DNA from 2 places in the Serratia sp. PL7 genome. Region 2 is predicted to be linked to the other one. Evidence: riboswitches for the same ligand, from Rfam matches in the RefSeq annotation. Region 2 holds a riboswitch; the other holds the start of a gene.
What was found. Region 2 has a riboswitch for FMN ahead of ribB (3,4-dihydroxy-2-butanone-4-phosphate synthase). Riboswitches for the same ligand answer to the same signal wherever they lie in the genome.

Region 1 (3,471 bases), on a different contig from region 2:
GAAGAGTCCTGTTTCCTGGCCAACGCTGCCGCCGGCGTGGTGGTGGGCAAGCTCGGTACCTCCACCGTGTCACCGATCGAGCTGGAAAACGCGGTGCGTGGCCGCGCCGAAACCGGTTTTGGCGTGATGACCGAAGCGCAGTTGAAGCATGCCGTCGCGCAGGCGCGTCAGCGCGGCGAAAAAGTGGTGATGACCAACGGCATCTTCGACATTTTGCATGCCGGCCACGTCTCTTATCTGGCCAACGCCCGCAAGCTGGGCGATCGCCTGATCGTGGCGGTGAACAGCGATGCGTCGACCAAGCGCCTGAAAGGGGAAACACGCCCGGTCAACGCGCTGGAGAACCGCATGATTGTACTGGGCGCGCTGGAAGCGGTGGATTGGGTGGTGCCGTTCGAAGAGGACACGCCGCAGCGCTTGATCGCCGACATTCTGCCGGATCTGCTGGTGAAAGGCGGCGATTACAAACCGGAAGAGATTGCCGGCAGTGCGGAAGTGTGGGCCAACGGCGGCGATGTCAAAGTGTTGAACTTTGAAGACGGCCTGTCGACCACCAACATCATCAAAGCGATTAAAGACGGGCGCGGCTAACGCCGGGTAATCTAAAGAACAAGGGCGCGCGGTTCATACAGGTGCGCGCCCTTGGCGGGAATTATTCGTCTTCCTGCTTGGCTGCCGGCGCCGTGCTCAGTTTGCTTTCCAGCTCGGCCATGCGCTGTTCCAACAGCGCCAGCTTCTCGCGGGTGCGCAACAGCACCTGAGTCTGCACGTCGAACTCTTCGCGGTTAACCAAATCCAGGCGGGTCAACTGCGATTGCAGGACCTGACGGATTTTTTTCTCAACGTCTTCCCCGAATTCACGAACGCCTTTAGGCATGGACTCATGAACCTGGCGTGCGATTTGTTCGATTTTTTTCGGGTCAATCATGGCGTATCCCTTTCAGAGTTTAATAGCTGCCGCTTAGTGTAATGCGAGTTGCCCGCCGGATAAACACCATTAAGCGCATTCGCCGCGCGTGGCCGAATTGTGCTTTTGCCAATTGCCCTGTCTATCCATTAGCGTTATAGTCATCTTGCTTATTCTCAGGGCGGGGTGAAAGTCCCCACCGGCGGTAAATCACCTTCTACGGTGAAAGCCCGCGAGCGCTCAGCCAGCCTGTAAAGGCCGGTTAGAGGTCAGCAGATCCGGTGTAATTCCGGGGCCGACGGTTATAGTCCGGATGGGAGAGAGTAACGGTATCTGCCGGGCATGCGCCCGCTTGCGTTATTTTTTTAGCTATTGCTAGCTACTCCTCAAGATCGCCCTGGTTCTGGTAATCCATAATTTTTAATGAGGTTTTTTACCATGAATCAGACGCTACTTTCAGACTTCGGCACGCCGACAGAACGCGTTGAACGCGCGATTGACGCACTGCGCAACGGGCGCGGCGTAATGGTGCTCGATGATGAAAATCGTGAAAACGAAGGTGACATGATCTTCGCCGCGGAAACCATGACCGTTGAGCAGATGGCGCTGACCATTCGCCACGGCAGCGGTATCGTGTGCCTGTGCATCACCGAAGAACGCCGTCAGCAGCTTGAGCTGCCGATGATGGTGACCAACAACTCCAGCCAGTTCCAGACCGCCTTCACCGTGACCATCGAAGCGGCGCAGGGCGTGACCACCGGGGTTTCCGCTTCCGATCGCCTGACCACCATCCGCGCGGCGGTGGCAGACAGCGCCAAGCCGAGCGACCTGAACCGTCCGGGCCACGTGTTCCCGCTGCGTGCGCAGCCGGGCGGCGTGCTGAGCCGTCGCGGCCACACCGAAGCGACCATCGATCTGGTCTCCATGGCCGGTTTCAAACCTGCCGGCGTGCTGTGTGAACTGACCAACGACGATGGCAGCATGGCGCATGCACCGGAAGTGATTACCTTCGCCAAACAGCACGACATGGTAGTGCTGACCATCGAAGATCTGGTGGCCTACCGCCAGGCGCACGAGAAAAAAGCCAGCTGATAGCCGGCCGCTTTCAACGATAAAAAAGCCGCGTTACGCGGCTTTTTTTGTGGCTACCGTTTTGACAGGCGTTCGCCGATGCGGCTGGCGTAATTCATCACGTGGAAGGTGTAGTTCTCCTCAACCGTACCCTGGAACAGATGCGCCCAGGGGCCGATGGCGTAGATGCCGAGATCTTCCCCGCCGTGCGTCTCGCTTTTCAGCGGCACCAGTGCCGGCTGAATAAAGTCGGGCGCGGTGGTTTGCTCCATGGTCAATGCCGGGCGCTCGGCCAGCGGGATTGTGCCGCCGGGGCCGTTGGCGAAACCGAGGGTGGTGTAGGGCTTGCCGTCGCTGCCCAGCCGAGGTTTACCGTCGACGCCGACGGAAATGCCGAGGATAGGATTGCCGCGCTTGGCATAGCCGGCGATGGTCAGCGTGTGGCTGTGATCGCCGGTCACGATCACCAGCGTTTCGTCCAGGTTGACCTTGCCGACGATGGTTTTCACCGCCTCGTTCAGGGCGACCGCGTCGCTCAGCGTACGGTAGGCGTTACCGTTGTGGCTGCCGTGATCGATGCGTCCACCCTCCACCAGCAGCAGGTAGCCTTCGGGGTTCTTGGCCAGAATATCGATGGCCTTGCCGGTCATCTCTGCCAGTGAAGGTTCTCCCGCCGCGTCTTGCCGTCGATCGTGCTCGAAGTTCATGTGTGATGGCTCGAACAGGGCCAACAGGTGGTCGACCTTACCCGGCTCGATTTTATCGAACTGTGCCTGATTCCATACGTATTGCCCACGCTCGCCGTAGCGCTGCAGCCAGGCCTGCGTCAGGTCGCGGCCATCCTTTCTGGCGCCTGTTTTGCCGGGATATTCCGGATCGCTCACGCTGTCGGGCAGGAAGTTGGCGCGCCCACCGCCCATCGCCACGTTCAGGCCGTTGCCGTATTTCATTTCCACCAGCTGGCGCGCGATGTCGCGGCAGCCTGCGGCCAGGGCGTCCGCCGGCATTTTGGCGTCAGACTCCCAGTCGCGGTTGGCGATATGGGCATAGGTGGCGCCCGGCGTGGCGTGGGTAATGGTCGCGGTTGTCACGGCGCCGGTGGCCATGCCGAGCGTTGCGGCCATCTCCCAGAGCGTGGTGACGGCCTTGGTTTGCTGATCCTCGCAATTGTTGAGGGTGGCCGTATGGTTGAGGCCCATCAGATCGTTGATGGTTTTGACGCCGGTGGTCATTGCCACCGCGCTGGGCGCGGAGTCGGTGATTTGGGCGTCGGCGGAATAGGTTTTGGCCGCCGCCAAATAGGGGAAGGCTTCCCAGGCCAGCACGTTGGACTCGCCATCCACGCCGCGCTGCTGCCCTTCAAAAATGCGGGCGGCGGTCACGGTGGAAAATCCCATACCGTCACCGACCACCAGAATGACGTTTTTGGCGCGGTTGGTGTTTGGCGTCTGCTTCAGCCGCTGTTGCAGCTGGGCTTGCGCCTGAAGGAAGTA
Region 2 (3,471 bases):
CAGCGCCGCCAGCTTACGGCCCAGCTCAAAGTGGTATTCCGCTGGCTGAGTCCCATCGATGCTCAGTTGCACCACCGGGATATCGGCTTGCGGGTACATCTTGATCAGCACGCCCCAACTGCCGTGATCCAAACCCCATTCGCTGGTATCGGCAATCACCTGCGCCGGCGCCAACAGGCTTTGCAGCTCTGCCGCCAGCTCTGGTGAACCCGGTGCCGGATACTGTGTATCAAACAGCGCCTGCGGGAAGCCGCCAAAATCGTGAATGGTTTTTGGGTGTTCCATCGCCGTCACTGCCGTCCCACGAGTGTACCAGTGGGCAGACACAGCAACGATTGCCTTTGGCCGTGGTAATTGCTCACCCAACGCACGCCAGGCCTGGGTATAGCGGTTTTCTTCCAGCACGTTCATCGGGCTTCCGTGGCCAAGAAAGAGTGCAGGCATACGAGAGGTGGTCATAAAATATCCTTGGTTAGCGTGACAAGTGTTCTGCTGACTACATTACGCTGTTTGCCTTACCAAGGCAGCCGGATAACCCTGATGGTGATCTTCAAGAAATTTGAATGGCAGGAACGATTGAAACCATCAGCCAAATCCACTCGATTTATGGCTTGGCTCTGTTAGTATCAGAAACTGATAAATATTATTAGCATACAAGGAGAATGCATGTCTGTACCGCTGATCCTGACCTTGTTAGCCGGAGGCGCTACCTTTGTCGGTGCCCTGCTCGGCATTATTGGCCAGAAGCCCTCCAACCGCCTGCTGGCGTTTGCGCTCGGCTTTGCCGCAGGGATTATGCTGTTAATTTCATTGATGGAAATGCTGCCCGCTGCGCTGCACACCGTCGGCATGTCGCCCATGCTTGGCTACGGCATGTTTATGCTCGGGCTGTTAGGCTACTTTGCGCTGGATCGCATGCTGCCACACCAGCACCCACAAGACCTGGTGCAAAAACCCATCAAGCCCCATAACCTTAAACGCACCGCCATGCTGCTGACGCTTGGCATCAGCCTGCACAATTTCCCGGAAGGGATTGCCACCTTTGTCACCGCCAGCGCCGATCTGGAACTGGGGATGGGCATTGCGCTCGCGGTCGCCATCCACAATATTCCAGAAGGGTTGGCAGTCGCCGGGCCGGTATATGCGGCAACCGGCTCTAAAACCAAAGCGCTACTGTGGTCTGGGATCTCCGGAATGGCAGAAATTCTGGGTGGCGTGCTGGCCTTCCTGGTGCTCGGCCCGATGGTTTCACCGGTAGTGATGGCGTCGATTATGGCTGCGGTGGCCGGGATTATGGTGGCACTGTCGGTAGATGAACTGATGCCATTGGCCAAAGAGATCGACCCACACAATAATCCAAGCTACGGCGTGCTGTGCGGCATGGCGGTGATGGGGTTTAGCCTGACGCTGTTGCAAAGCGGCGGTATCGGCTAAAGAATTTTAAGCACAAAAAAGCCGCTTCATCAGCGGCTTTTTCACTTCAGTCAGCAACTCAGCTGGCTTTCTTTTCGCGTGACTGGCGATAGGCCACCAGATCTTCGATAGTCAGCACCACCATGTCATGCTGCTTGGCAAAGGTGATCACTTCTGGCGCATGCGCCATGCTGCCGTCATCGTTAGTCAACTCGCACAGTACGCCAGCGGGTTTGAAACCGGCCATTGAAACCAGATCGATGGTCGCTTCGGTGTGGCCACGGCGGTTCAATACGCCACCAGGCTGAGCACGCAGCGGGAACACATGGCCTGGGCGGTTCAGATCGCTTGGCTTGGCACCGTCTGCAATGGCTGCACGGATAGTCGTCAGGCGATCGCTAGCCGATACGCCAGTGGTCACGCCCTGCGCCGCTTCAATCGTCACGGTAAAGGCGGTCTGGAACTGACTGGAGTTGTTGGTGACCATCATCGGCAGCTCAAGCTGCTGGCGGCGATCTTCAGTGATACACAGGCAAACAATGCCGCTACCGTGGCGAATGGTCAGCGCCATCTGTTCAACGGTCATGGTTTCTGCGGCGAAGATCATGTCACCTTCGTTTTCACGGTTTTCATCATCAAGCACCATTACACCGCGGCCGTTGCGCAATGCATCAAGAGCGCGTTCAACGCGTTCTTCCGGCGTGCCGAAATCTGAAAGTAGAGTCTGATTCATGGTAAAAAACCTCATTAAAATTATGGATTACCAGAACCAGGGCGATCTTGAGGAGTGGCTATGCCAATAGCCAAAAAAATAACGCAAGCGGGGCATACGCCCGACAGGTGTCGTTACTCTCTCCCATCCGGACTATAACCGTCGGCCCCGGAATTACACCGGATCTGCTGACCTCTAACCCACTCCTGAGAGATAGGTTGAGCGCTCGCGGGCTTTCACCGTGAATGGTGATTTACCGCCGGTGGGGACTTGCACCCCGCCCTGAGAATAAGCATCTCGACTATAACCCCATCGCTTTAGTGTTTCAAGCCATCCGGTCGCGTAATGAGGGATCGCGCAGCAAATACGGTAATAGTTTATCCGGCGAGCAACTCGCATTACACTAAGCATCAGCCACCAAATATCAGAAAGGGAAACGCCATGATTGACCCGAAAAAAATTGAACAGATCGCACGCCAGGTCCAAGAGTCGATGCCTAAAGGCGTACGTGAATTCGGGGAAGACGTTGAGAAAAAAATCCGTCAGGTACTGCAAGCGCAGTTGACCCGTCTGGATCTGGTTAACCGCGAAGAATTTGACGTGCAGACCCAGGTCCTGCTGCGCACCCGTGAAAAGCTGGCATTGCTGGAACAGCGTCTGACCGAACTGGAAGGCAAGCTGAATACCGCGCCGGTAGCCAAGCCAGCAGACGAATAAGTTGTTGTAAGGGGCGCACCAGTGCGCCCTTATTGCTTGGAGACCACTGCCTGCGTTTTACGCGGCAGCACCAACCAGATCAGCACCAACATCGCCAACGCATACAGGCTTTTCCAGCCGATAATCACCAGTAATAACAAGCACAACGCGGAGCCAACGATCGCCATCAACCGCGAACGCCCCTGCAAGATCCGCCAACCCGCCAACATACACAGCAGATAAATCAGCACGAAAATGCCATTGGCGTATACCAGCAGCGTATCCAGTGGCAGCTTCAGGGTATAGATCAGTAAAGTGAACAGCAGACAGCAACCGACCACCGCGCTCAATGCATTGACCGGCACCTGGCCCGCGGAGAGTTTGGCTAAACCGCTAGCAGGCTTTTCCTGGGCCTGAGACCAGACCAGGCGGGCAAAGCTCTGGGTGTAGATATTCACGCTGGCAAAACAGGCCAGATAGCCGATGATGCAGGCAATCCACAGCGCATGTTCGCCAAACAGTTGCACCACGATCCCCGGCAACGAAGCGGCCGCCGCCTGATGTTCGCCGTAAGCATGGAAGTGCAGCACGGCTACGGTACAGCCCCAATAGACCGCCCCCGCCACCAACAGCCCAAGCATTAACGCGCG

Region 1: it holds a riboswitch for FMN, as region 2 does, so the genes downstream of both, ribB (3,4-dihydroxy-2-butanone-4-phosphate synthase) here and ribB (3,4-dihydroxy-2-butanone-4-phosphate synthase) in region 2, are expected to answer to the same signal.

What each region holds. Positions count from the first base shown of each region.
Region 1 is NZ_CAMFLB010000003.1:166,432-169,902, reverse strand. It holds gene hldE (bifunctional D-glycero-beta-D-manno-heptose-7-phosphate kinase/D-glycero-beta-D-manno-heptose 1-phosphate adenylyltransferase HldE) at 1-591, shown strand, start outside; gene ubiK (ubiquinone biosynthesis accessory factor UbiK) at 653-928, opposite strand; FMN riboswitch at 1,076-1,236, shown strand; gene ribB (3,4-dihydroxy-2-butanone-4-phosphate synthase) at 1,346-1,999, shown strand; gene N6G83_RS18870 (alkaline phosphatase) at 2,053-3,471, opposite strand, start outside.
Region 2 is NZ_CAMFLB010000022.1:80,440-83,910, reverse strand. It holds gene ygiD (4,5-DOPA dioxygenase extradiol) at 1-459, opposite strand, end outside; gene zupT (zinc transporter ZupT) at 667-1,434, shown strand; gene ribB (3,4-dihydroxy-2-butanone-4-phosphate synthase) at 1,493-2,146, opposite strand; FMN riboswitch at 2,258-2,419, opposite strand; gene ubiK (ubiquinone biosynthesis accessory factor UbiK) at 2,567-2,842, shown strand; gene yjeH (L-methionine/branched-chain amino acid transporter) at 2,872-3,471, opposite strand, start outside.